3 regions of the Rhodopseudomonas sp. BR0G17 genome follow, and region 3 is predicted to be linked to each of the others. Evidence: predicted binding sites of a transcription regulator. Region 3 holds the regulator's gene; each other region holds the start of a gene.

Region 1 (9,508 bases), on a different contig from region 3:
GTTGGTGGTCGGCGGCGTCGGCGTCGCCAATGCGGTGAAGAGCCATATTGATCGCCGCCGCGACGTGATCGCAACGCTGAAGGCGGTCGGCGCCACCGGGCGCGACGTGTTCGCGATCTATCTCACCCAGGTGATCGTGCTGGCGCTGATCGGCGCGGCGATCGGGCTGGCGCTCGGCGCCGCGATGCCGTTCGCGCTGGTCGGACTGTTCGGGCAGTTACTCCCGCTTCCGGTGGTGGCGGCGCTGCATCCCGGCGAGCTGGCGCTATCGCTGGTCTACGGCCTGCTCACCGCGCTGGCGTTCGGACTGTGGCCGCTGGCGCAGGTGCGTGACGTGCCGGTGGCGATGCTATTCCGCGAGGCGGCGACCGCCGACGGCCATCGCCCCCGGCTGAAGCACATCGCCTTGATCGCCGCGGTCGTCGCGGTGCTGCTCGCGGTGGTGATCGGGCTCGCCTACGACAAGCGCGTCGCGCTGGCGGTGATCGGCGCCACCCTGGCGATCTTCGTGCTGCTGCGCGGCGTCGCCGCCGGACTGATGGCGATCGCGCGCCGGCTGCCGCGGTCGCGCATCACCATGCTGCGGCTCGCCGTCGCCAACATTCACCGCCCCGGTGCGCTGACACCATCAGTGGTCCTGTCGCTGGGTCTCGGCCTCGCGGTGCTGGTCACCGTCTCGCAAATTGACGGTAACCTAAGACGGCAGTTCAGCGCTGCGCTGCCCGAGAAGGCACCGACCTTCTTCTTCATCGACATCCCCTCCAGCGAGACTGATCAATTCGGCACATTCCTGCGCCAGATCGCGCCGAACGCGACGTTGGAAGACGTGCCGATGCTGCGCGGCCGGATCGTCGCCGCGCGCGGCGTTCGCGCCGAAGACCTCAAGCCGGCGCCGGATGCCGAGTGGGTGCTGCAGAGCGATCGCGGCCTGACCTATGCGGCCGATGTCCCGGCCGGTTCCAAGGTGGTCGAGGGACGGTGGTGGCCCAAGGACTACAGCGGACCGCCGCTGGTGTCGTTCGACAAGAAGCTGGCACAGGGACTTGGGCTGTCGATCGGCGACAAGGTCACCGTCAATGTGCTCGGACGCGAGATCACTGCCACGATCTCGAACCTGCGCAGCATCGATTGGCAGAGCCTCGGGATCAATTTCGTCCTGGTGTTTTCACCGGACACCTTCCGCGGCGCGCCCCACACCCATATCGCCACGCTGACCGAGAGCGGCAGCACGCCGCAGAGCGACGCCGCGGTGATCAAGCAGGTCGCCGACCGGTTTCCGATGGTGACCTCGGTGCGGGTGCGCGAGGCGCTGGAGACGGTCGGCGGCGTGGTGTCGAACCTGGTGCTGGCGGTGCGCGGCGCCAGCGCGGTGACACTGATCTCCGCCATCCTGGTGCTGGGCGGCGCGCTCGCAGCCGGCCATCGCCACCGGGTCTATGACGCGGTGATCCTGAAGACGCTGGGCGCCACCCGGGCACGGCTGATCGGGGCCTTCGCGCTCGAATATGCGCTGATTGGTCTCGCCACCGCGGCGTTCGCCGTGCTGGCCGGCTCGGTCGCCGCGTGGCTGATTGTCACACGATTAATGACGCTGAGTTTCGCCTGGCAGGCCGGCTCGGCGGCCGGCGTGGTGGTGGCCGCCCTGGTGGTCACGGTCGGCCTGGGACTGATCGGCACGTGGCTGGCGCTCAACCAGAAACCGGCTTCCGTTTTGCGAAATTTATAGTATGCAGCGCCGGCGGAACGGGCGGCGCGGCGCGCTGGCGCACCGCTCTGGCGGGTCCTGTTAGGACTGGGAAATGGCCATTTTCGACCAAGGTCGGACGCCGATTTCTTTACCCTTCAGAGCGGAGCGACATTCAGCCGCGCATTAAAGCTTGCCCCGTCCGTGTTAGTTTCCCACATATCAGCATGGGTCGGACGGCTCGATGAACAGACGTTAATTTTGGGTCCTGACTAGGATCTTGGCTCAACTTTAAGCGCACATTCTTCGCCACCGTCCGGATAAATTAGTACTGGCTTTCGCCACCCTTCGCGACCGGCCAGACCAACTCGGGATCTCGACCATGTCGGACTTGGACCGCAACTACACTTCTCCCTTCGGCCGGGCCGCCGGACGCGTCGAAACCGCGACCGTCGACGCCGGGCTGCGCGCCTACATGCTGCGCATCTACAACTACATGACGATCGGCCTGGCCATCACCGGCCTGGCGGCGCTCGGCGTCTATATGGGCGCCGTGACCACGGACGCCGGCGCGGCTGCCGCGCGGGTCGGCAACACCATGCTGACCTCGTTCGGCGTGGCGATGTTCGTCAGCCCGCTGAAGTGGGTCTTCATCCTCGCCCCGCTGGCGATGGTGTTTGTCATCTCCTTCGGCATCAACCGCCTGAAGCCGGCGACCGCACAGCTTCTGTTCTGGGCGTTCTCGGCGCTGATGGGCATCTCGCTGTCGTCGATCTTCCTGGTGTACACCCACACCTCGATCGTCCGGGTGTTCTTCATCACCGCGGCCGCGTTCGGTGCGCTGAGCCTCTACGGCTACACCACCAAGCGTGACATGACCGGGATGGGTTCGTTCCTGATCATGGGCCTGTTCGGCGTCGTGATCGCCAGCCTGGTGAACCTGTTCGTCGCCTCGTCGATGCTGCAGTTCATCGTCTCGGTGGTGGGCGTGCTGGTGTTCGCCGGCCTGACCGCCTGGGACACCCAGCGCCTGAAGAACGACTACATCTACGGCTACGGCTCGATGGGCGGCGACGTCGCCGAGCGGGCCGCCATTACCGGCGCTCTGTCGCTCTACCTGAACTTCATCAACCTGTTCACGCTGCTGCTTCAGCTGCTCGGACAGAAGGAATAACGGTCTCCTCCCAGACCTGACAGCTCGAAGCCCCGGCCCAGCGCCGGGGCTTTTGTTTTGGCGGAACGAACGTCCGAACCAAGGGACTTCCGCAGGGCATCTCACAGCAAACGCCTGTCATCGCCGGGCTCGACCCGGCGATCCATCCTGCTGCAGGCAGCCTCCTGCAAGCCAGCCAAGCGTCATGGCGAAGAGGATGGATACGCGGGTCAAGCCCGCGTATGACGCTGAGATTGGCGATCCGCTCCGAGTCCGAATTTCGCATGTCCGACCTCGTCATCCGCCCTGCGATCACCGCCGACCTGCCGGCCATCACCGCGATCTACGAGCAGGCGGTGCGGTTCGGCACCGCGACCTTCGAGCTGAGCCCGCCCGACCTTACCGAGATGACGCGGCGGTTCAGCACTCTGACCGAAGCCGGCTTTCCGTATCTGGTCGCGGAGGCGGACGGGGCGATTGCCGGCTACGCCTATGCAGGGCCCTACCGGCCCCGGCCGGCCTATCGGTTCACGGTCGAGAACTCGATCTATCTCGATCCGGCGGCCCACCGCCGCGGCATCGGCAGCGCGCTGCTGCGTGACCTGATCGCCGCATGCACCGAGCGCGGCTTCCGCCAGATGATCGCGGTGATCGGCGATTCCGCCAACGCCGCCTCGATCGCCCTGCACCGCAAGGCCGGCTTCGCGCCGATCGGCACCCATACCGACGTCGGTTTCAAGTTCGGTCGCTGGCTGGACTCGGTGCTGATGCAGCGGACGCTGGGCGACGGCGGGCAGACGGTGCCCGAAGCAGAAGCACGGCCGAACAGCTCATAATGCCGTACCCTCCGCGAAAGCAGAAAGGGCAGTGACGCGGGGGGCGCCGAGACGCTTCGCCCCGGCTCCGCCGCAGCTCAGGTCAGACCAGCGCCAGCTTGCGGTCGATCACCAGCAGCACACGTTCGAGTTCATGGCCGCGGCGCAGGATCTGGCCGGAAGCGCCGATGACGCAATACGCGCCCTGTTTGCGGGCGAGCCGCGGATCTTTGACGATGCGATAGATCGGGACTTCCGAGGCGCGGCGGAAGATCGAGAACACCGCGGTGTCTTTCAGGAAGTCGATGGCGTAATCGCGCCACTCGCCGGCCGCGACCATCCGGCCATAGAGATTGAGGATGCGATTGAGCTCCAGGCGGTTGAAAGTGACCAGTCCCTGCAGCGGTGCGGTGCCTGGGCGCTCCGCTGCGCGGCTCTCGCTGGGGTCAGCCTCCCCGGAAATCATATCCATCGGCGCCTCCTGTCACGACGCTGACATGATTGCGCCGCCGGCGACGGGCCGCAAGGGGACCGAAAGCAGCAGGCGCCGAAACAGCGCCCTTGCGCACGCGGCTCACGCCTTCGTTAGCCGAATTCTTATTGCCGCCCGATTTTCGCCCAGCGCCCGCCAAGCCCGCTTGCGATAACGCTATCACTGCGTTGGCCCGGTCCCTTCGGCTTCGGATTCCTCAGCCCCCAGCCCCCCGAAGCAGTCGGGATCGGGCCTGTACGCAGAACCTCGATCCCCCTCCTGGGCCGACGCAAGTTGGTCCTTTTTTGTTTTGAGGGGCCGGCTCGCTTCCGGTCGTGAAGCTCGCAGCCAAGGCGCGCAAAGCAGCTCCGGCTATTTTCCGCCAGATCGCACCCGGCCGACGATCAGTTCAGCGACGTGAACGCGGCCCCGAGCATTGCGCCGGGCTTCTCACGGCTGCCGTTCTGCACATAGACCGCCGCCGCATCGACGCCGTCGCCGACGACGTTCTCAAGCGGCACCGTCCAGTGCTCCGCCGCGCCGGTCCAATCGCCGACCTTCAGCAGATTGCGCACCACATTGTGGTAGGTGACGTGCCGGCCGCGGTTCTCGCCGCGCCCGATCTCGATCGGGATCGCTTTGGACACCGCGCAGATCCAGACTTCGCCGCTCTTGGTGGTCTCGCCCTGGGGCGCCGCGGCGACCGAGACTTTGATCTCTTTGCCTTCGACCGCCACCGAGACCGGCACGGTCATCACCCCGGCGGTCTTGTCGGTGGTCTTGATCGCGCCCTCGATGCCGGCGCGGTTGCTGCCGACAAGGTGCGCCGACCCATTGACGATCACCTGCGGGGTGAAGACGTCCCGATCGCCTCGCACTTGCGAGTAAGCTTTCTGGCGAGCGGTAAAACGGGAGTCGGCCAGGGTGTCCTTCCAGCCGAGATAGTCCCAATAGTCGATCGGAAGGCTGAGGGCGATCACCGACGGATCGCGGGCGAGTTCGCCAATGATTTTGTCCGCCGGCGGACAAGACGAGCAGCCTTGCGAGGTGAACAGCTCGACCACGGCGCGGGGTTCGGCGGCAGCAAAATCGGCCGTCGCGATCGTCACGCACAGGCCGAGTGCGCCGGACCACCGCGAAAATCCACCAACACCATTCATCGTCGTTTGCCGAACCGCCTTTGCCGAATGCTTCGGGACGGCCGCACGCCGCCATCCATCGAGGAGCCTTAAAACGAAAAGGCGGCCATTTGCATAGGCCGCCTTCCGTTCACCTGCCACTCACTTCGCAGTGAGGCATTCTCCGCCTATCGGCGAAGATCGCGGCTGTTAGGCCGCGAGCTTGCGCAGCACGTAGTGCAGAATACCACCGTTGCGGTAGTAATCGAGCTCATCGAGCGTATCGATGCGGCACAGCAGCGGCACGCGCTTGCGCTTGCCCTCGGCCGAGGTGATCTCGGCTTCCAGCATCTGCCGCGGCTTGAGGTCGCCTTCGAGGCCGCGGATCGTGACCTTCTCGTCGCCCTTGAGGCCGAGCGAGGCCCACGAGGTGCCGTCTTCGAAGGTCAGCGGCAGTACGCCCATGCCGACCAGGTTCGAGCGATGGATGCGCTCGAAGCTCTGGCAGATCACGGCGCGAACGCCGAGCAGACGAGTGCCCTTCGCGGCCCAGTCGCGCGACGAACCGTTGCCGTATTCGGCGCCGGCGAACACCACCAGCGGCACCTTCTCTTCCTGGTACTTCATAGCGGCGTCGTAGATCGACATCTGCTCGCCGTCCGGCCAGTGCTTGGTGAGACCGCCTTCCGGAATGTTGCCGTCGGCGCCCTTCAGCATGTGGTTCTTGATGCGGATGTTGGCGAAGGTGCCGCGCATCATGACTTCGTGGTTACCACGGCGCGTACCGTACTGGTTGAAGTCGGCCGGCCGCACCTGATGCTCCGACAGATACTTGCCGGCCGGCGACGTCAGCTTGATCGAGCCCGCCGGCGAGATGTGGTCGGTGGTGATCTTGTCGCCGAACAGCGCCAGGACGCGGGCGTCGACGACGTCGATGACCGGCTCCGGCTGCTTGGTCATGCCTTCGAAATACGGCGGGTTCTGCACATAGGTCGAGCCCATGTTCCACTTGTAGGTCTCGCTCTCGACCGTCTTGATCTTGCGCCAGTTGGTGTCGCCCTTGAACACGTCGGCGTAGCGCGCCTTGAAGATCTTGGAGGTCACGTACTTCTTGACGAAGGCGTTGATCTCCTTGGTGCTCGGCCAGATGTCCTTCAGGTACACCGGCTTGCCGTCCTTACCGGTGCCGATCGGATCGACCGCGAGGTTCTTGGTCACCGAGCCGGCGAGCGCGTAGGCGACCACCAGCGGCGGCGAGGCCAGGTAGTTGGCCTGCACGTCCGGCGAGACGCGGCCTTCGAAGTTGCGGTTGCCCGACAGCACCGCGGCGGCGACGATGCCGTTGTCGTTGATCGACTTCGAGATTTCTTCCGGCAGCGGGCCGGAGTTGCCGATGCAGGTGGTGCAGCCGAAGCCGACGAGGTTGAAGCCGACCTTGTCGAGATCCTTCTGCAGACCCGAATTCGCCAGATACTCGGCGACGACCTGCGAGCCCGGCGCCAGCGAGGTCTTCACCCACGGCGCCGCCTTGAGGCCCTTGGCCGCGGCGTTACGCGCCAACAGGCCAGCGCCGATCAGCACGCTCGGGTTCGAGGTGTTGGTGCACGAGGTGATCGCCGCGATCACCACGTCGCCGTGGCCGAGATCGAAGTTGCGGCCTTCCACCTTGTAGCGGGCGCCGTCGAGCGCCTTCTTGTACTCGTTGGCCATCGCGGTGGCGAAGCCTTCCGACACCGACGACAGCGCGATGCGACCTTCCGGACGCTTCGGGCCGGCCATCGACGGCTCGACGGTGGCGAGGTCCAGCGTCAGCGTCACGGTGAACACCGGGTCCGGCGACTTGGAGGTGCGGAACAGGCCCTGCGCCTTGCTGTACTTCTCGACCAGCGCGACCCGCGCCGAGGCACGGCCCGAGGTCTTCAAGTAATCGATGGTTTCGCCGTCGACCGGGAAGAAGCCGCAGGTCGCGCCGTATTCCGGCGCCATGTTGGCGATCGTGGCCTTGTCGGCGACCGAGAGGTTGTCGAGGCCCGGGCCGAAGAATTCGACGAACTTGCCGACCACGCCCTGCTTACGCAGCATCTGGGTGACGGTGAGCACCAGGTCGGTGGCGGTGACGCCTTCCTTGAGCGCGCCCTTGAGCTTGAAGCCGACCACTTCCGGCAGCAGCATCGACAGCGGCTGGCCGAGCATCGCAGCTTCCGCCTCGATGCCGCCGACGCCCCAGCCGAGCACGGCGAGGCCGTTGACCATGGTGGTGTGCGAGTCGGTACCGACCAGCGTGTCCGGATAGGCGACTTCGAAGGTGCCGGTCTTGCGGCCGATCGTCATCTTCTCCTTCTTGGTCCAGACCGTCTGCGCCAAGTACTCGAGATTGACCTGGTGGCAGATGCCGGTGCCGGGCGGCACCACCGAGAAGTTCGAGAACGCCTTCTGGCCCCACTTCAGGAACTCGTAGCGCTCCTGGTTCTGCTTGTACTCCTCGGCGACGTTCTTCTTGAACGCCTGGTTGTTACCGAAGAAGTTGACGATCACCGAGTGGTCGATGACGAGGTCGACCGGCACCAGCGGATTGATCTTCTCGGCATCGCCGCCGAGCTTCTGCATCGCGTTGCGCATCGCCGCCAGATCGACCACCGCCGGCACGCCGGTGAAGTCCTGCATCAGCACGCGCGCCGGGCGGAATGCGATCTCGTGCTCCAGCGCCTTCTTCCGCATCCACTTGGCGACCGCCATGATGTCCGCCTTCTTGACGGTGCGGTCGTCCTCGTTGCGCAGCAGGTTTTCCAGCAGCACCTTCATCGAGTAGGGCAGACGGGAAATCCCCTTCAGGCCGTTCTTCTCGGCGGTGGGCAGGCTGTAATAGACGTAAGACTTGCTGCCGACCTTGAGGATCTTCCGGCATTTGAAGCTGTCGAGCGAGGTCATGTAAGGCGGGTCCCAGATTATCGTTTTCGATTGGGCGAGCTTGTATGCTGGCTCCGGAGGGGCAGGCCGTCCGGCTTGCAGGCGCCGATCGTGTGCTGCATCAAGTTCCGGCTTATAGAACCTTTCCAATTGCGCCGCCAGTTCGACAATGACAGGCGAGCGCATCGATTTGTGAGCAGGCCGTTCCGATCCCGGAGCGGAACAGGTTGGGATAGATGCGGCTGTCGGGGCGCGACTTACGGTGTGTACGAGGTGGCCGCGAGGTATTCGCCGGACTGGCCTTCGAGGCGAGCGCCGGCGAGGCACTGGCGCTGGTCGGACATAACGGCGCCGGTAAGACGTCGCTGCTGCGGCTGATCGCCGGGCTGCTGACACCCGAGGGCGGAACCATCACGCTCGACGGCGGGGAACCGGATACGCCGGTCGCCGAACAGGCCCACTATCTCGGCCACCGCGACGCGCTCAAGCCGTCGCTCAGCGTCGCTGAGAATCTCGGCTTCTGGCGGGACTTTCTCGGCGGCGAGCGCACCGATCTGAGCGCCGCCATCAAGGCGGTCGGGCTCGGCCACGCCGCCGAACTGCCGGCCGCGTATCTGTCGGCCGGCCAGCGCCGGCGGCTGTCGATCGCCCGCCTGCTGGTGGTGCGGCGGCCGATCTGGCTGCTGGACGAGCCGACCTCGGCGCTCGACGTCAAAGGCCAGGAGCTGTTCGTCGGGCTGATGCAGGATCACCTCGCCCGCGGCGGCATCATCGTCGCCGCCACCCACACGCCGCTCGGCATTCCGGTGCGCGAGCAGCGGATCGGAGCCGCGACATGACCGCGCTCGGCGCCATCATTCGCCGCGATATCAAGATCGCGCTCCGCGTCGGCGGCGGGGCGCTGATCGGCGTATTGTTCTTCCTCACTGTGGTGGTGCTGATGCCGTTCGCGGTCGGCCCCGACCTTGCGCTTTTGAAGCGGCTCGGGCCGGCGATCCTGTGGCTCGGCGCGCTGCTCGCCAGCCTGCTGACACTCGACCGGCTGTTCACCGCCGACGCCGAGGACGGCTCGCTCGACCTGATCGTGATGAGCCGCACCCCGCTGGAGCTGACCTGCGCCGCCAAGGCGCTGGCGCATTGGCTGGCGGCCGGCCTGCCGCTGATCGTGGCAACCCCGGTGCTGGGCCTATTGCTCAACCTCGACGGCAGCGCCTCGCTGGCCGTGATGGCGACGCTGCTGGCCGGCACCCCGGCGCTGACCTTCACCGGCATGATCGGCGCCGCGCTGGCGGTGACGCTGCGCCGCGGCGGGCTGCTGCTGGCCGTGCTGGTGCTGCCACTGTCGATCCCGGTGCTGAT
Region 2 (9,508 bases), on a different contig from region 3:
TTACAACCTTTCGCCTACCCGCCTCCGGATTGCAGCTTTTCCGCGGAAGCTGTTGAAACCGGCCGGTTTCCGGCGGATTGTCGAAACGGCGAAGCGTTCTTAACTGGTGATCGATGACAGCGCATTTTCCGTTCGACAACAGCTACGTGGCGCTCCCGCCGAACTTCTTCGCGCGGGTTGCGCCGACGCCGGTCGCCGCCCCTCGGTTGATCAAGCTGAACCGCCCGCTTGCGGTCCAGCTCGGGCTCGATCCGGACCTGCTCGAGACGCCCGAAGGCGCCGCGATCCTCTCCGGTAACCAAATGCCGGAGACCGCAGCCTCGATCGCAATGGCCTATGCCGGCCACCAGTTCGGCAACTTCGTGCCGCAGCTCGGCGACGGCCGGGCGATCCTGCTCGGCGAGGTGGTCGATCGGAACGGAGGCCGCCGCGACATTCAGCTCAAGGGCGCCGGCCGGACACCGTTTTCCCGGATGGGCGACGGCCGCGCTGCGCTCGGTCCCGTGCTGCGCGAATACATCGTCAGCGAAGCGATGGCTGCGCTCGGCATCCCCACCACGCGCTCGCTCGCCGCGGTTCTGACCGGTGAAACGGTGTTGCGCGATCCGATCCAGCCCGGCGCGGTGCTGACGCGGGTGGCGTCCAGCCACATCCGGGTCGGCACCTTTCAGTATTTTGCCGCCCGAGGCGATCTCGACAGCGTCCGGGCGCTCGCCGACCATGCCATCGCCCGCCACTACCCGGAGGCGGCGCAGGCCCCCTCGCCTTATCTGGCCCTGCTCGAAGGCGTGATCGGCCGGCAGGCGGAACTTGTGGCGAGCTGGATGATGATCGGCTTCATCCACGGAGTGATGAACACCGACAACTGCTCGATTGCCGGCGAGACTATCGACTACGGCCCCTGCGCCTTTATGGACACCTTCGATCCGAAGACCGTCTATTCCTCGATCGACCAGTTCGGCCGCTATGCCTACGGCAACCAGCCCCCGATCGCGCTGTGGAACCTGACCCGGCTGGCCGAATGCCTGGTGCGGCTACTGGCGGATGACGACGACAAGGGCATCGAAATCGCCCAGACCGCGCTCGGCGGCTTTGCCGAGCGGTTCAACGCCGCCTATCTGGCCAAGCTGGCGGCCAAGCTCGGCCTGTTCACCAGTCAGCCGGACGACCAGCAGCTGTCGCAGGAATTCCTGGCTGCCCTGGCCAAGGGCGAAGCCGACTTCACGCTCGCCTTCCGCCGGCTGAGCGATGCCGCCGGCGATCCGTCGGATCTTAGTGAAGTTCGGGCCCTGTTCACCGATCCGGCGCCGTTCGACGAGTGGGCCCCGCGGTGGCGCGCCCGGATCGCAGCCGAGCCGGAGGATGCCGCGACCCGCCAAGCCGCAATGCGGCGGGTCAACCCGGCCTATATCCCGCGCAATCACCGGATCGAGGCGGTAATCCGGGCTGCCGTCGACCGAAACGATTTCACGCCTTTCGAAGAAATCCTGACGGTGCTCGCCAACCCCTTCGAGGAACAGGCGGAATTCGCCCGCTATGCGGAGCCGCCGCAGCCCCATGAACGGGTGCTGGAAACCTTCTGCGGAACTTGATCGCCGCCGGGCGAGCGTGTCTAGTGGACCGGATTCGACGGCTTTGGGCAGCCGGCGCGGCCGATTGTCGCCCGAACCGTCCCCCGAACGCGACAGAGTTTAATGGACCTGATTTCAACTTCCGAGCAGCTTGCCGACGCCTGCGCCCGTCTCGCCCGCCATCCCGTCATTACGGTCGACACCGAGTTTCTGCGCGAGACGACGTTCTATCCGCTGCTCTGCGTGGTGCAGATGGCGAGTGCCGACGAAGCGCTGGTGATCGACGCGCTCGCCGAAGGCATCGATCTGAAGCCGTTCTTCGACCTGATGGCGAACGAGCAGGTGCTGAAGGTCTTCCACGCCGCCCGCCAGGACATTGAAATCGTCTGGCACCGCGCCGGGATCGTGCCGCATCCGATCTTCGACACCCAGGTCGCCGCGATGGTCCTCGGCTATGGCGACAGCATCGCCTACGACCAGCTCGTCGAGCGCATCACCGGCCATCGTCCCGACAAGACCCACCGTTTCACCGACTGGTCGCGCCGCCCGCTCACTCAGGAGCAGGTCCACTACGCGGTCTCCGACGTCACCCATCTGCGCGACGTGTTCGCTGCGCTCGATGCCGACCTGAAGAAGCGCGGCCGCAGCGATTGGGTCAGCGAGGAAATGGAAGTCCTGACCTCGCCGAATACGTATGACGTCCACCCCGAGCGCGCCTGGGAAAGGCTGAAGACGCGCGTGCGCAAGCCCAAAGAGCTTGCGGTGCTGATGGAGATCGCCGCCTGGCGCGAGCAGGAAGCGCAGAGCCGCGACGTGCCGCGCTCGCGCGTGCTCAAGGACGATGCGCTCGGCGACATCGCCACCCACGCGCCGACCTCGCTGGAGAAGTTGGCCAACCTGCGCTCGCTGCCGAAGGGATTCGATCGGTCGAAATGGGGCACCGAGATCGTCGCAGCGGTGCAGCGTGGGCTCGCGCGCGATATGGCTTCGCTGCCGAAGATCGACAAGCCGCGGAACAACTCGAACGGCACCGCGATCGTCGAACTGCTCAAGGTGCTGCTGCGGATGACCTCCGAGCGCCACGCCGTCGCTGCCAAAGTCATTGCGACCGTCGACGACCTTGAACAGATCGCAGCCGATGACAATGCCGATGTCGGCGCGCTACGCGGCTGGCGCCGCGAGTTGTTCGGCGAGGCGGCTCTCGCTCTGAAGCACGGCCGGCTGTCGCTTGCGATCGAACGCGGCAAGGTGATTCAGGTCGACCGCAGCGCCGCCACTCGGAGCTCAAGCGCCGAACAATGATCGTTCGACCGCAGCCTAATCTGCTTCAGCTGTTCTTTCTGGTTCAAGGCTCGGTGGTGCAGCGGATCTTTCCGCAGGCGCTGCTGATCGCGGCCTTGTCGGTCGCGGTGGTGTGGGCGCATCACGCCTATCCGGGCCTCGTCTCCGATTTCAACAGCGCGCCGTTCACGGTGCTCGGCATCGCGCTGTCGATCTTCATGGGCTTCCGCAACAACGCCTGTTACGATCGCTGGTGGGAGGCTCGCCGGCATTGGGGCGAGCTGATTTGTCTCAGCCGCAATCTGGCGCGGCAGACGCAGATCCTGCCCTGCTCCGGCGAAGAGCCGGAGCGCAGCCGGCGGACGCTGCTGAGGCTGGCGATGGCATTCGCCCAAGCACTGGTGCTGCATCTTCGCCCAGGAATCGACACCACCAAGGTGACGCGCCATCTCACCGTCGAAACCCGCGCGCGCTATGAGGCCAGCTGCAACGCGCCCGAAGTCATCCTCTCAGCCATGCAGGCCGAACTGGCGGCACTGCATCGTAGCGGCGAACTACGCGACATCCCGTTCCAGATCATCGATCGCACCATCGGCCAGATGGCGATGGTGCAGGCTGCGTGCGAACGCATCCGTTCGACGCCGGTGCCGTTCGGCTATTCGCTGCTGCTGCACCGAACCGCTTACGTGTTCTGCCTCCTGCTGCCGTTCGGCTTCGCCAACACGCTCGGCTGGCTGACGCCGTTCGCCACGGCGCTGGCGGCCTACACCTTCTTCGGCCTCGACGCGCTCGGCTCCGAGCTGGAAGAGCCGTTCGGCCAACTGCCCAACGATCTGCCGATCGCCGCGCTCGCCGATACGATCGAGATCAACCTGCGCGAAGCTCTCGGCGAAACCGACCTGCCGCCCTTGCCGAAGCCGGTCAACCACATCCTGGTGTGAGCAACTAAGAGCTGGGCAGACTTCAGCGCAGCACGATCGTCCCTGATCGCCCGACCATCTTGGCGAGCTGCTTGAACCGGCTGCCGACGCGATCGGCGACGAGATCGACCAGGCTGTGCTCGAACACCAGCATCAGCTTGCGGCCCTCGGTGCGGAAATGCGTTGCAGGCAGCACGCCCGGCCGCGCCGCGCTGATCAGATGCGCCACCCGGAACGCGGCGCCGAGCAGCCGGGCGCGTTCGTCGAGCGCTTCGGTCACCAACTCGCGCGCCGACATCGGCGGCTCGTTCTGTTCGCTGAAGCCAGCGTAGCGGTAGTACACCGACAGCCCCATGAAGGCACGGTCGCGATGGGTGACGTCACCGAAGTTGGCGTTGGCGATCAGCGACAGTGTCTGCTCGCCGCGATGATCCGGATGCACGCGCCAGCCGACGTCGGACATCAGGCAGGCGGCGCGGCGGAGGCGGCGATCCTCATCGGTTTCCTTGACCTTGGCGACGCGGAACAGCCGATCGGTCCATTCGATCAGCTCCTCAGCATGCCGCGCCGATCGCGACAACAGCAGGTTCAGGTTCTGCGCGGCGCACAGCAGCCCATCCTTGGCGCGCTCTTCCGGCGGCAGCTGCTCGTACAGCAGTCCTTCGCGCACGCCATAGGTCGAGAACACGATCGTCTTCGGCTTCGCAATGCGGATGACGTATTCGAGCACGACCGCCGCATAGGCGAGCAGCGGTCGCCGCGCATCCGCGACGACTTCGATATCGGCGAGCTGATTAGCAGCCGCCAGCACCCGCAGCCGCTGCGCGAACCGCAAGGCTTCGGCTGCCGAGATCGAATAGCCGTGCATCACTTTGAGCGAATGGCCGCTCTGGATGATGTGGATCCGGGCGAGCGCACGCCAGGTGCCGCCGACCGCATAGAACGTGCGGCCGCGGGCGGTCTTCAACGGTCCCGCCTGGGACAGCAGTTGCTGAGCGATCCGCTCGGCGCGCTTGAGTGACTTCTGCGAGGCGTCCTGCAGAGCCAGGCTGCCGAGCGGCAGGGTCACGCCCTTACGGACGGCGTTGCCGCGGACATCGATCAGTTCGAGCGAGCCGCCGCCGAGATCACCGACGACGCCGTTCGGCTTGTGCACGCCGGAGATCACCCCGAGCGCCGACAGCTTGGCCTCGCGCGGTCCTGACAGGATCTCGATGGTGACGCCGCAGATCCGCTCGGCCTCGGCGATGAAGTCGGGGCCGTTCTTGGCATCGCGGCATGCGGCGGTCGCGATCGCGAACACCTTGCCGACCTTCATCACCCGGATCAGCGCACGAAACCGCCGGAGTGCCACCAGCGCCTTGCTGACGGCGTCCTTCGTCAGCAGCCCGGTGGTCTGCACCTCGCGGCCGAGGCCGCACAGCGCCTTCTCGTTGAAAACGGTGACCAGACTGCGCGCCAGCGCCTCGTAGACCACGAGACGCACGGAGTTCGAGCCGATGTCGATGACGGCGACGCTGGGTTCGCGCCTGTGCGGCTGCTTGCTCAACGTCGTCGTCCCTTAGGAAGTCTGCTGGGACTGCTGACGTTCAGCACGCCGGGTGAGCCGGCGGGGTGAGGATTCCTGGAGCGACTTCCCACGGCCGGACAAGCTCGGATTGGTCATGAAGTAGTTGTGGACGTTGAAGGGCTCCTCGCCCTTGGCCGCCTTCATACGCGTCGACGATCCGTCCGGCAATAACCGCCAGCTTTGCTCGGTATCTTTCAGGTTGGCGACCATGATCTGCTCCAGCACCTGCTGATGCACGGTCGGGTTGAGCATCGGGCACAGCACTTCGACCCGGCGGTCGAGATTGCGCGGCATCATGTCGGCGGAGGAGATGTACACCGCCGCCTTGGCACTGGGCAGGCCGTAGCCGTTGCCGAAGCAATAGATACGGCCGTGCTCGAGGAACCGGCCGATGATCGACTTCACCCGGATGTTGTCCGACAGACCGGGGACGCCCGGACGAAGGCAGCAGATGCCGCGAACCACCAGTTCGACGGAGACCCCTGCCCGCGAGGCTTCGTACAGCGCATCGATGATCTCGGGGTCGACCAATGCATTCATCTTCAGCCAGATCGCGGCCGGCTTGCCGTGGCGGGCAAAGGTCGTCTCGCCGCGGATGTGCTCGAGCATGGTCTTGCGCAGCGTGATCGGCGATACCGCCATCTTCTCGATGTCGCTCGGCTCGGCGTAGCCGGTGATGTAGTTGAACACCCGCGCAGCGTCGCGGCCGAGGATCGGATCGGAGGTGAAGTACGACAGGTCCGTATAAATACGCGCCGTCACCGGATGGTAGTTACCGGTGCCGGTGTGGATGTAGGTCGTCAGGCTGCCGCCCTCGCGCCGCACCACCAGCGACAGCTTGGCGTGGGTCTTGAGCTGCAGAAACCCGTATACTACCTGCACGCCGGCGCGCTCGAGGTCACGTGCCCAGCGGATATTGGCTTCTTCGTCGAACCGTGCCTTGAGTTCGACCAGCGCAGTGACCGATTTGCCGGCCTCGGCGGCTTCTGCCAGCGCGCGCACGATCGGCGAGTTGTTCGAGGTGCGGTACAACGTCTGCTTGATCGCGACGACGTCGGGATCGCGCGCCGCCTGCTGCAGGAACTGAACGACGACGTCGAACGATTCATACGGATGGTGAACGATCAAGTCTTTCTGCCGGATCGCCGCGAAGATATCACCGCCGTGGTCGCGCACCCGCTCCGGATGCCGCGGCACATAGGGCACGAATTCGAGGTCGGGACGATCGACGCGAGTAAGCTGCGACAGCTCGTTCATCGCCAGCACGCCGTCGACCAGGAACACCTCGTCGTCGGCCGCGGTGAGCGCGCGCTGCACGAACACGCGCAGCTCCTCCGGCATTGAGGCGTCGACCTCCATCCGGATCACCGACCCGCGCCGCCGCCGCTTCAGCGCGGTCTCGAACAGCCGCACCAGATCCTCGGCCTCTTCCTCGATTTCCAGTTCGCTGTCGCGGATGATCCGGAACGAGCCCTGGCCCTTGACGTGGTAGCCGGGGAACAGCCGCCCAATGAACAGCGAGGTCGCCTGCTCCAGCGTCATCACCCGCACGGTCTGGTCGCGGCCGTTCGCAGGCAGACGGATGAAGCGGTCGATCCGCGCCGGCATGCGGATCAGCGCGTTCATCGGCTTGCCGTCGGAGACCCGTGCCAGCTGCAGGCCGATGGTGAAGCCGAGGCTCGGGATGAACGGAAACGGATGCGCGGGGTCGATCGCGAGCGGCGTGAGCAGCGGGAAGATGTTGTGGAGGAAGTGATCCTCGATCCAGGTGCGCTCCGCCTTGGTGACGTCCTTGCCGTCCAGCAATAGGATACCGGAATCGGCGAGCACGCCGCGCAGCTCGCGCCAGATCGACTGCTGGTCGCTGGCGAGTTTAGAGACCGCCTCGTTGATCAGCGCGAGCTGTTCGGACGGCGTCAGGCCGTCCGGGCTGCGCTCGGTGATGCCTTCGCGGATCTGCGCCTTGATACCGGCGACGCGGACCATGAAGAATTCATCGAGGTTGTTGGCCGAAATCGACAGAAACCGCACCCGCTCCAGCACCGGGTGGTGCGGATTGACCGATTCTTCGAGCACCCGACGGTTGAAGTGTAGCCATGACAGCTCGCGATTGATGAATCGCTCGGGGCCGGCAGCAATCATCGACGCCGGCTCGGCTTCGCCTTTTTTCTCTTCGATGGCAATCACTTGCTCGGAGTCCATGAGAAATTGATCCAGACCAGGATGTGGCGCACCGCGGCTGCGGCGCCGCGAGACAATGCTGACGCTGCATGACGTTTCCATGACATTGAGAAACGAGGCGCAGAAGCCGTCAAGCGGCCCGCCTTCCCGCCATATGCCGCAGGGCGGGCGCTAGTCGGCGCGCAGCACTTCGGAGGCGAGCGCCCGGGTCACCGGACGGCCGAGCCGCAGCGCCATGGTGTCGAGCTTTTCCACCACCTGGCGGGCAGCCACGAATGACCGGTCGATCCGGTTGGCGAGGTAACCGACCAGCGCAGCGTCGATGCACATCTGGCGGTCGGCGCAGAACTTGACGATCAGGGCACGAAACAGCGCATCGTCAGGCGGCAGCAACGACACCACCGGCACGGCCCGCAGCCGCGACTTCAGGTCGCGCAGGTCGATCGACAAGGCTGCCGGCTCGACCCGGCCGGTGAACAGCACATAGGCCTCGTCTTCCCGCGCCATGTTCATCAGGTGGAAGAGCGCCCGCTCGTCGAAGCTGCCCGGCACAAGGTCTTCCACCACCACCGCGCCGGTCGCCAGCGCGCCGGGCACCGCTGCGGCATTCAGCGCCTGCGCCGCGGTCGACCGGGCGCCCGCCAGTTCGGCCCAGATCGCTGCCAGGTGGCTCTTGCCGCTGCCCTCGGGGCCAACCAGCATCATGATACGGTTGGGCCAGTCCGGCCAGCTCTCGATCAGAGACAGCGCCGCGGTGTTGGCCGAACCTTCCAGGAAATCCTCGCGCGACAGGCTTTCGGCATGCGGCAGGTCGAGGGCTAATTGTCGAGGTTCAACGCGAACTGGCACGGGGCGCTCCATGCCGGCCCAAAACGCGGCCGGCCGACGCGGTCAACGGCTTGGCTCGATCGTGCTCATATGCCGCATCCACTCGACGAGATAGAGGGAGACGGAAAGCAAGGTCAAGACGGTCACCGCGCCCATCAGAAAGAGGTCGTAAGGCGCGGGTTCGAAGCCGAAGGCGAGCGCGCCGAGGATCAGCGCGGCGAACGACACCTGCGCGACGGTGTTCAGCTTCGACACCATCAGCGGCTTCATCGGGATCGGCCTCCCGAACACCCAGGAGATCATCACCGCACCGACGATCATGATGTCGCGCGACACCACCAGGATCACCAGCCAGCGCGGGATCGCCCCCCAGATCCCGAGCGAGACGTAGATCGAGACCAGCAGCGCCTTGTCGGCGAGCGGATCGAGCAGCGCGCCGAGCTCACTGGACATGTTGAAGCGCTTGGCCAGAAACCCGTCGACCGCGTCGCTGACCCCGGCCACCACGAACACCGCGAAGGCGATTTCCATCTCATTGGACGCGATCGCCCAGACGATCACCGGCACCAACAGGATGCGGCAAAGCGTAATGATGTTTGGAATGCTCACGCAACGTTCCCGGCTTCCGGCCCAAATCCGCCGAAAAACCTCGACTTTCGACGGTTGAGCGGGCTGGTTTTCTACATAGACCATGCTGGGTCCCCTTGCGAGCCATTGCACGCTGGCGGAATCCGACGTAACCACCCCAAAACATCGGCCGGGCGCGGACAAGCGGGACTTAGGTCTAGCGTCGTCGCGCCGGCGAAATCGACGGCGGGCTCCGCCCTGGCGACGGATGCCCGGGTGCCGCACAGCTTGAATTGGGAAAACCGGGCATGACCGAGCGGAAGCACGGCCTCACCTACGCCGACTCCGGCGTCGACATCGATGCGGGCAACCGGCTCGTCGATCTGATCAAGCCGATGGTGCGCGCCACCGCGCGGGCCGGCGCGGATTCCGAGATCGGCGGCTTCGGCGGCCTGTTCGATCTGAAGGCGGCCGGCTTCAAGGATCCGGTGCTGGTCGCCGCCACCGACGGCGTCGGCACCAAGATCAAGGTAGCGATCGACGCCGGCCTGCACACCGGCATCGGCATCGACCTGGTCGCGATGTCGGTC
Region 3 (9,508 bases):
TGCGTGCTGACTTCGTCGCCAATGCCAGCCACGAGCTGCGCACGCCGCTGGCCGCTCTGTCGGGCTTCATCGACACGCTGCAGGGGCAGGCCCGCGACGATCCGAAGGCGCGCGAGCGTTTCCTCGGCATCATGCACGCTCAGGCGACCCGGATGGCGCGGCTGATCGACGACCTGCTGTCGCTGTCGCGGGTCGAGCTCAGCGCGCATGTTCGCCCCGATGCGATGATCGACCTGAAGCCGCTGATCAAGCAGGTCACCGACGGCCTCGAGCCGCTGGCCAAAGAACGCCAGGTGGTGATCGAGCTGGAGCTGCCGGAGGACGCCGCGACCATCGCCGGCGATCGCGAAGAGCTGCTGCGGCTGTTCGAAAACCTGATCGAGAACGCGCTGAAGTATGGCGCTTCGGGCGGCCGGGTGGTGGTCTCGGTGGTGGCTGCCGTGTCGGGCGACGGCGTGTCGGAGTATCGCGCGTTGGTGCGCGATTTCGGCCCTGGTATCGCGCCCGAACATCTGCCGCGACTGACCGAAAGGTTCTACCGCGTGGACGTCGGCGACAGCCGTTCTCAGGGTGGTACGGGGTTAGGATTATCGCTGGTGAAACATATTGTTAACCGTCACCGCGGCCGCCTGCTGATCGAAAGCGTGCTGAAAAAGGGTGCGACTTTCACCGTCTGTTTCCCTCAGGGAAAGCCCCAGGTCTGAGTCGAATAATCATTCGATTTCAGGCGCTTAGTGCAGTCACATGACTGTCATCAAACCCTCATAAAAGGTCAACCGACCGCTCGTAGACGGGCGGGGTAAGCGCAGTCGGGCGCGCTGAGCGCTTCGCTTACAGATGGAGACCTTCCCCATGAATTTCATCAAGGCAATCGTCGCGGCCGGTCTGGTTGCGGCGTCGACCTCGGCCTTCGCCGCCGACATCACCGGCGCTGGCGCCACCTTCCCGTACCCCGTCTACTCGAAGTGGGCCGATGCCTATAAGAAGGACACCGGCAACGGTCTGAACTATCAGTCGATCGGTTCGGGCGCCGGCATCAAGCAGATCATTGCCAAGACCGTGACCTTCGGCGCCACAGACGCGCCGCTGAAGCCGGAACAGCTCGATAAGGAAGGCCTGGTGCAGTGGCCGATGGTGATGGGCGCCATCGTGCCGGTCGTGAACCTCGAAGGCGTGAAGCCGGGTGAGATGGTGCTCGACGGCGAGACCCTGGCCAACATCTACATCGGCAAGATCACCAAGTGGGACGACCCGGCGATCAAGAAGCTGAACCCGAAGGTCAGCCTGCCGAGCGATGCGATCACCGTGGTTCGCCGCTCCGACGGTTCGGGCACCACCTTCAACTTCACCGACTACCTGTCCAAGGTCAGCGCTGACTGGAAGACCAAGGTTGGTTCGGGCACCGCGGTCGAGTGGCCGGTCGGCGTCGGCGCCAAGGGCAACGAAGGCGTTGCCGGCAACGTCGGTCAGACCAAGAATTCGATCGGTTACGTCGAATACGCCTACGCCAAGCAGAACAAGCTGACCTACACCGGTCTGGTGAACAGCGCCGGCAAGACCGTGCAGCCGACCATCGCGGCCTTCCAGGCTGCGGCCTCGAACGCCGACTGGGCCAAGGCTCCGGGCTACTACCTGATCCTGACCAACCAGCCGGGCGAAGCCTCGTGGCCGATCACCGCCGCGACCTTCATCCTGATGCACAAGGAGCCGGTCGATAAGGCGGCGTCCGCCGAAGCCGTCAAGTTCTTCAAGTGGGCGTTCGAGAAGGGCGCCAAGGCTGCCGAAGAGCTCGACTACATCCCGATGCCGGAACCGGTCGTCAAGCTGATCGAGAAGACCTGGGCCTCGGACATCAAGAGCTGATAGTCTGAAGTTTGGCTGCGATCCGGATCCGTCCGGGTCGCAGTCCGACGTTCACGCGAACGGCGGACTCCGAGGCTCATACGCTCGGGCTCCGGCTTTGCACCGCAGTCGGTGCTGGCGCGACCTTCGATCGCGCATCCGGTTTTCAATTCAGATCTCCAGCCGCGAGGCGCGGTTTCGGCCCTGCAGTAGGCATGAGGAGAGTTAGCGTGGCGGACATGGCGGTTGAGACGACCGGGTTGCAGACGGCTGCCGGACCTTACGATCGGGCCAAGGCCCTGAGTGCCTTCAAGCTCGGCGACAAGACTTTCTATTGGACGACGCGCGCCTGCGCGATTTCGGTGCTGCTGATCCTCGGCGGCATCATCATCTCGCTAATCGTCGGTGCCTTACCGGCGATCCGCGAATTCGGCTTCTCGTTCCTCACCACTTCGCGCTGGGCGCCGGCCAATGACCCGCCCGTCCTCGGCGCGCTCGGCCCGATCTACGGCACGCTGGTGACGTCGCTGATCGCGATGATGATCGCGATCCCGGTCGGTCTCGGCATCGCGATCTTCCTTACCGAGCTGTGCCCGATGTGGCTGCGCCGCCCGATCGGCCTCGCCATCGAGCTGCTCGCCGGAATCCCGTCGATCATCTACGGCATGTGGGGCTTCTTCGTGCTCGGCCCGTTCCTGGCCTATCACTTCCAGCCGGCGATGATCGCGCTGTTCGAGGGCGTGCCGGTGCTCGGCGATATCTTCGCCGGTCCGCCGTCCTATCTCAGCCTGTTCAACGCCTCGCTGATCCTCGCCATCATGGTGCTGCCGTTCATCACCGCGATCTCGGTCGACGTCTTCAAGACCGTGCCGCCGGTGCTGAAGGAAGCCGCCTACGGCGTCGGCTGCACCACCTGGGAAGTCGTCCGCAGCGTCGTGATCCCCTACACCCGGGTCGGTGTGATCGGCGGCGTGATGCTGGCGCTCGGACGCGCGCTCGGCGAGACCATGGCGGTCACCTTCATCATCGGCAACTCGTTCCGGATCACCGGCTCGATCTTCTCGCCCGGCACCACGATCTCGGCGGCGATCGCCTCCGAATTCGCCGAGAGCGATGGCCTGCATCAGTCCGGCCTGATCCTGCTCGGCCTCCTGCTGTTCATTCTGACCTTCCTGGTGCTGGCGGCCGCCCGGCTGCTGCTGCTGCGGCTCGAACTGAAGGCGGGCAAGTAAGATGTCGCCGATCCATCTCGACAACCCGATCTACAAGCGGCGTCACCGCAACGACCTGGTGATCAAGGTGCTGTGCTCGGCGGCGGCGCTGTTCGGCGTCACCTGGCTGGCGCTGATCCTGTTCACGCTGTTCTGGAACGGCCTCGCCGGTCTCAACTTCGAAATATTCACCCAGAATACCCCGCCGCCGGGCTCGAATGAGGGCGGCCTGCTCAACGCCATCGTCGGCTCGATCATCATGACGATCCTCGGCGTCGGCATCGGCGCGCCGCTCGGACTATTCGCCGGCACGTACCTCGCCGAGTACGGCAAATACGACAAGCTCACCTCGGTGATCCGCTTCATCAACGACATCCTGCTCAGCGCGCCGTCGATCATCATCGGCCTGTTCATCTATGGCGCGGTGGTGGTGACGATGGGCCGGTTCTCGGCGCTCGCCGGCGCGCTGGCGCTGGCGGTGATCGTGATCCCGGTGGTGGTGCGCACCACCGAAGACATGCTGCTGCTGGTGCCGAGCTCGCTGCGCGAAGCCGCCTCGGCGCTCGGCCTGCCGCGCTCGCTGGTGATCCGCCGGATCGCCTATCGCGCCGCCCGTGCCGGTCTGATCACCGGCATCCTGCTGGCGACCGCCCGTGTCGCCGGTGAGACCGCGCCGCTGCTGTTCACCGCGCTCAGCAACCAGTTCTTCAGCCTGGATCTGACCAAGACGATGGCCAACCTGCCGGTGACCATCAACAACTTCGTCCAGAGCCCCTACGCTTACTGGAAGCAGCTCGCTTGGACCGGCGCGCTGCTGATCACCCTGACCGTGCTTGCCCTGAACATTGGCGCGCGCATCATCGGCGCCGAGAGGACCACGAAATGACCGAGATCTCGATCGCCACCAGCGTTCCGTCCGCGATGCCGCCGATCGGCGCCCAGCCGGACGGCCCGGCCAAGGTGACCGTGCGCGACCTCAATTTCTACTACGGTCAGAACCATGCGCTGAAGCACATCAACCTGGCGCTCGCCACCAACCGCGTCACCGCGTTCATCGGTCCGTCGGGCTGCGGCAAGTCAACCCTGCTGCGCATCTTCAACCGGATGTACGATCTGTATCCGGGCCAGCGCGCCGAGGGGCAGGTGCTGCTCGACAACACCAACATTCTCGACCCCAAGCTCGACCTCAACCTGCTGCGCGCGCGGGTCGGCATGGTGTTCCAGAAGCCGACGCCGTTCCCGATGACGATCTATGAGAACATCGCGTTCGGCGTCCGCCTGTACGAGAAGATCTCGAAGTCGGAGATGGACGGCCGGGTCGAGAAGGCGCTGCGCGGCGCCGCACTGTGGAACGAAGTGAAGGACAAGCTCGGCGCTTCCGGTCTCAGCCTGTCGGGCGGTCAGCAGCAGCGTCTGTGCATCGCCCGCACCATCGCGGTGCGGCCGGAAGTGATCCTGTTCGACGAGCCGTGCTCGGCGCTCGATCCGATCTCCACCGCCAAGATCGAAGAGCTGATCGACGAGCTGAAGGAACAATACACCATCGCGATCGTGACCCATAACATGCAGCAGGCGGCGCGCGTGTCAGAGTCGACCGCCTTCATGTATCTCGGCGAGCTGATCGAATTCGGCCCGACCAACAAGATCTTCACCTCGCCGAGCGATCGGCGCACCCAGGATTACATCACCGGCCGGTTCGGCTGACGCGGCGGGCGAGGAGCACGGATATGGGATTCGAACACACCACCAAGGCGTTCGACGGCGACCTGCAGGAGCTGACCCGGCTGGTCGCGGAGATGGGCGGTTTGGCCGAGCGCCAGATCGTCGACTCGGTCGATGCGCTGATCCGGCGCGACGTCGCGCTGGCCTCGCGCGTGGTCGCGGCCGATGCCGAGATCGACCAGATGCAGCGGAATATCGAAGAGCGCGCGGTGTTGACCATCGCGCGGCGCCAGCCGATGGCGATCGATCTGCGCGAAATCGTCGGCGCGATGCGCGTCGCGACCGACCTCGAGCGGATCGGCGATCTGTCGAAGAACATCGCCAAGCGCGTCAACGCGATCGACAGCGACTTCCATCCGCTGAAGCTGATCCGCGGCCTCGAGCACATGACCGACCTCGTGCAGTCGCAGGTCAAGGCGGTGCTCGATGCCTATACGGCGCACGATCTGCCGGCCGCGATGGTGGTGTGGAACGGCGACGAGGAAGTCGACGCGATCTGCACCTCGCTGTTCCGCGAGCTGCTTACCTACATGATGGAAGATCCGCGCAACATCTCGTTCTGCATTCACCTGATGTTCTGCGCCAAGAACATCGAGCGGATCGGCGATCACGCGACCAACATCGCCGAGACGGTGTTCTACATGATCGAAGGTCAGCAGATCATGGACAAGCGTCCGAAGGGCGACATGACCACCTTCGCCAACGCGACGCCCGGTAACTGACGCTGCTCTGGCCGCCGGCCCGCCGGGCCGGCAGTCATGGGACGGATCGAGACGACACTGAGACGAGGACGACAATGGCTGCGCGCATTCTGGTAGTTGAAGACGAGGAAGCGCTGACGACGCTGCTGCGATACAATCTGGAATCCGAAGGTTACGAGGTCGAGACGGTGGCGCGCGGCGATGACGCCGACACCCGGATGAAGGAGCGGATTCCCGACCTGGTCGTTCTGGACTGGATGCTGCCGGGCCTGTCCGGCATCGAGCTGTGCCGCCGGCTGCGGGCGCGTCCGGAAACCAAGCAACTGCCGATCATCATGCTGACGGCGCGTGGCGAAGAAAGCGAGCGGGTCCGTGGGCTCGCGACCGGCGCCGACGATTACATCGTCAAGCCGTTCTCGGTGCCGGAGCTGCTGGCCCGGGTGAAGGGCCTGCTGCGCCGCGCGGCGCCGGAGCGTCTCGCCACCGTGCTGGCGTACGGTGATCTCGAACTCGACCGCGACAAGCGCCGGGTGGCGCGCTCCGGCCGGCCGATCGATCTCGGTCCAACCGAGTATCGCCTGCTCGAATTCTTCCTTGAGCACCCGGGCCGGGTGTTCAGCCGCGAGCAGCTGCTCGACGGCGTTTGGGGCCGCGACATCTACATCGATGAGCGTACCGTCGACGTGCACATCGGCCGCCTGCGCAAGCTGCTCAATATCGGTCGCGAGCAGGACCCGATCCGCACTGTTCGCGGTGCCGGCTACGCCCTCGACGATCGCTTCGCCAAGGTCGAAGGCAGCCCGTCGTAGTTGTTAGCAGGTTTGCGACGTCGGTGAGCAAAGCGAGCGTGCCCACCAAGACACTCGTTCAAACCACGATGACCGCGAGCGTGATTTAGCGACACGTGGCAACGACGCGATGGCGGCGTTTGTCGACTCTATCGCTTTTGCAATCGTTCAGCCGCGGCCTCAGCCCAACATAGCAGCGTCATCCTCCGCGAAGGCGGAGGATCCCGTATTGCAGTGAGTGGGTGGGAAGTAACGGACGCTCTGGGATACTGGGTCGCCCGCTTTCGCGGGCGATGACAGTTTGGCGGGATGGCCAACCCTGCGCTGCGCGAGCGCGGATTGCCGCGGCCTTGGGCTGGCGGCGTCAGTCTAGCGGGTGGTCTTGGGAGCTGCGCGTCGGCGATCGCCGACCGGCTGATAGGCGATGCGCGAGTGATGCGCGCAGTAGGGCAGGCCCGGCAGCGACTTGCCGCCGCAGAAGAAGAATTCCGGGCTCGACGGATCGCCGACCGGCCAGTGGCAGGTGGCTTCGTTGAGTTCCAGCAGCGACAGCCGCTGGTTCATCGGAACCACGTTGTCGAAGGCGATCGGATCTGGCTCGGCTTCCACTTCGAAAGCGTGCGCCAGTGCGGTGTTGCCGCGCGCCACCGGCCGGGTCACCCTCATCATCTGCTGCACCGGGCGCGCCTTGCGCGGCCGCGGCGCTGCCGACGTGGGGCTCTTGGCCCGGCCCGACAGGCCGAGGCGGTGGACCTTGCCGATCACGGCATTGCGGGTGACGTTGCCAAGCTCGGCGGCAATTTGACTCGCCGACAGCCCGCCCTCCCACAATTTCTTCAACTGCTCGACGCGCTCGTCGGTCCAGGTCAATGCCGTCATAGTTCTATCCCTTCCTGCCGCGGGCGCCGAAGGGCGGCGCGGAACCGCGGCTGTGAGGTCGTCAAAATCTCAGCTGTCAGAATCCCTTAGCGCTCGCCGGACGACCCTTGCCGCCCCGGCGTTACGCCTCATCCGAGAACTCGAAATGGATTACAAACCGCGCACGAGATGTCGTACCCGACAGTCAAAAGGCTACAATATGCCGTGACTCACGCGCAAGAGTCCGACCCGGTGCGTCCACACCTTCTCCTGTGAGTGAGTCCGCGAAGCCACAACAAACAGCGCGAGTGCTGCTTTCTGGCAGCACTTCGTCGAAGCTCCGTGTTGACAGTGAGTTCGACGCTTCTAGAATAATCCCACGTGCCGCCTGGAAAGGCGGCACGTTTCGTTTCCGGGGTACGTTGTCCCAGACTGCGTTCGTGTCATGCGCGTGACGCGGCCGGCCGGCGGCCCGCTATTTTCCGATCGGATCGGCCATGTCTCAGAGCGCTTCAACGTCCCATCTCCTCCCGGTTTTCGCCAGAGCGGATGTCGCGTTCGAGCGCGGCGAAGGTGTCTGGCTGCACGGAACTGATGGCGAGCGCTACCTCGACTTCACCAGCGGCGTCGCCGTCAACGCGCTCGGCCATTGCCATCCGCATCTGGTCGAAGCCTTGCAGGAGCAGGCGACCAAACTGTGGCATATGTCCAACCTGTTCAAGAGCCCGGACGGCGAGAAGCTGGCGGCGCGGCTGTGCGAACAGAGCTTTGCCGACAAGGTGTTCTTCTGCAATTCGGGTGCTGAAGCGGTCGAGTGCGCGCTGAAGATGGCGCGGCACTATCACTTCTCCAAGGGCGAGCCCGAGCGCACCCGGGTGATTACTTTCGAAGGCGCGTTTCACGGCCGCACGCTCGGCACGCTCGCCGCCACCGGCTCGGCAAAGTACCTGGAAGGCTACGGCAAGCCGCTCGACGGTTTCGATCAGTTGCCGCTCGGTGACCTCGATGCGGTCAAGGCCGCGATCGGTCCGAATACCGCCGCGATCCTGATCGAGCCGCTGCAGGGCGAGGGCGGCGTGCGCTCGCCGGAGCTGGCGTTCTTCCGCGGCCTGCGCGAGCTGTGCGACGCGCACGGCCTGCTGCTGATCTTCGACGAAGTCCAGACCGGCATGGGCCGCACCGGCGAACTGTTCGCCTATAAGCGGGTCGGCGTCGCGCCGGATTTGATGTCGCTGGCCAAAGCACTCGGCGGCGGCTTCCCGATCGGCGCCTGCCTGTCGACCGCCGAGGCGGCGAAGGGCATGGCGCCGGGCGCGCACGGCTCGACCTTCGGCGGCAATCCGCTGGCCGTCGCGGCCGCCAACGCGGTGCTCGATATCATGCTGCAGCCGGGCTTCTTCGACCACGTCAAGAAGATGTCGCTGCTGTTGAAACAGAAGCTCGCCGGTGTCGTCGATCGGCATCCGCGCGTCGTCAGCGAAATCCGCGGCGAAGGCTTGCTGCTCGGCCTCAAGGCGGTGGTGCCGTCGCCCGAGCTGATCGCGGCGCTGCGGGCCGAGAAGCTGCTCACCGTCGGCGCCGGCGATAACGTCGTGCGCCTGCTGCCGCCGCTGATCGTCAGCGAGGCCGAACTCGACGAAGCGATCGGGCGACTGGAGCGCGCCTGCGTCACGCTTGCCGGGCAGGCGGCGCAGAAGGAGGCGGTGTGATGAGCAGCTCCAGCAACACGCCGCGGCACTTCCTCGATCTGACCGAACTGCCGACCTCCGAGCTCCGCAACATGCTGGCCGCTGCGGTCGCCATGAAGGCGAAGCGCAAGGCGAACGCCGATGCCGACAAGCCGCTCGCCGGCAAGACGCTGGCGATGATCTTCGACAAGCCGTCGACCCGGACGCGGGTGTCGTTCGACGTCGGCATGCGCCAGCTCGGCGGCGAGTCGATCATGCTGACCGGTGCCGAGATGCAGCTCGGCCGCGGCGAGACCATCGCCGACACCGCGCGGGTGCTGTCGCGCTTCGTCGACATCATCATGATCCGCATCCTCAATCACGAGGCGCTGCTGGAGCTTGCTGCCAACGCCACCGTGCCGGTGATCAATGGCCTGACCCGCAAGTCGCATCCGTGCCAGGTGATGGCCGACGTGATGACGTTCGAGGAGCATCGCGGCCCGATCAAGGGACGCACCATCGCCTGGACCGGCGACGACAACAACGTGCTGGCGTCGTTCGCCCACGCCGCGCAGCGCTTCGACTTCAAGCTCAACATCGCCACCCCGCCGCAGCTGTCGCCCAGCAAGGCGCTGCGCGACTGGATCAAGCAGAGCGGCGCGGCGATCACCATCGGCACCGATCCGGAGGAAGCCGTGCGCGGCGCCGACTGCGTCGTC

The links. The regulator PhoB, encoded in region 3, activates phosphate uptake and scavenging genes when phosphate is short. The targets are predictions, from matches to a motif close to TGTCATNNANCTGTCAT.
Region 1: a site for PhoB is predicted at 4,135-4,151, ahead of DY467_RS24285 (DUF2794 domain-containing protein). Genes of this name have one in related genera too.
Region 2: a site for PhoB is predicted at 7,613-7,629, ahead of DY467_RS20955 (RNA degradosome polyphosphate kinase). Genes of this name have one in related genera too.

What each region holds. Positions count from the first base shown of each region.
Region 1 covers NZ_QUML01000054.1:4,532-14,039, reverse strand. Annotated here, with positions in the region: gene DY467_RS24300 (ABC transporter permease) at 1-1,726, shown strand, start outside; gene DY467_RS24295 (Bax inhibitor-1/YccA family protein) at 2,067-2,858, shown strand; gene DY467_RS24290 (GNAT family N-acetyltransferase) at 3,122-3,673, shown strand; gene DY467_RS24285 (DUF2794 domain-containing protein) at 3,756-4,124, opposite strand; gene DY467_RS24280 (DUF1223 domain-containing protein) at 4,529-5,284, opposite strand; gene acnA (aconitate hydratase AcnA) at 5,453-8,170, opposite strand; gene ccmA (heme ABC exporter ATP-binding protein CcmA) at 8,386-8,988, shown strand; gene ccmB (heme exporter protein CcmB) at 8,985-9,508, shown strand, end outside.
Region 2 covers NZ_QUML01000034.1:6,259-15,766, forward strand. Annotated here, with positions in the region: gene DY467_RS20935 (protein adenylyltransferase SelO) at 114-1,592, shown strand; gene rnd (ribonuclease D) at 1,695-2,873, shown strand; gene DY467_RS20945 (bestrophin family protein) at 2,870-3,793, shown strand; gene ppx (exopolyphosphatase) at 3,816-5,321, opposite strand; gene DY467_RS20955 (RNA degradosome polyphosphate kinase) at 5,334-7,544, opposite strand; gene DY467_RS20960 (P-loop NTPase family protein) at 7,695-8,384, opposite strand; gene DY467_RS20965 (CDP-alcohol phosphatidyltransferase family protein) at 8,415-8,960, opposite strand; gene purM (phosphoribosylformylglycinamidine cyclo-ligase) at 9,227-9,508, shown strand, end outside.
Region 3 covers NZ_QUML01000028.1:349-9,856, reverse strand. Annotated here, with positions in the region: gene DY467_RS19130 (ATP-binding protein) at 1-704, shown strand, start outside; gene pstS (phosphate ABC transporter substrate-binding protein PstS) at 853-1,863, shown strand; gene pstC (phosphate ABC transporter permease subunit PstC) at 2,073-3,074, shown strand; gene pstA (phosphate ABC transporter permease PstA) at 3,076-3,939, shown strand; gene pstB (phosphate ABC transporter ATP-binding protein PstB) at 3,936-4,757, shown strand; gene phoU (phosphate signaling complex protein PhoU) at 4,781-5,497, shown strand; gene phoB (phosphate regulon transcriptional regulator PhoB) at 5,572-6,285, shown strand; gene DY467_RS19095 (GcrA family cell cycle regulator) at 6,634-7,143, opposite strand; gene DY467_RS19090 (aspartate aminotransferase family protein) at 7,620-8,831, shown strand; gene argF (ornithine carbamoyltransferase) at 8,831-9,508, shown strand, end outside.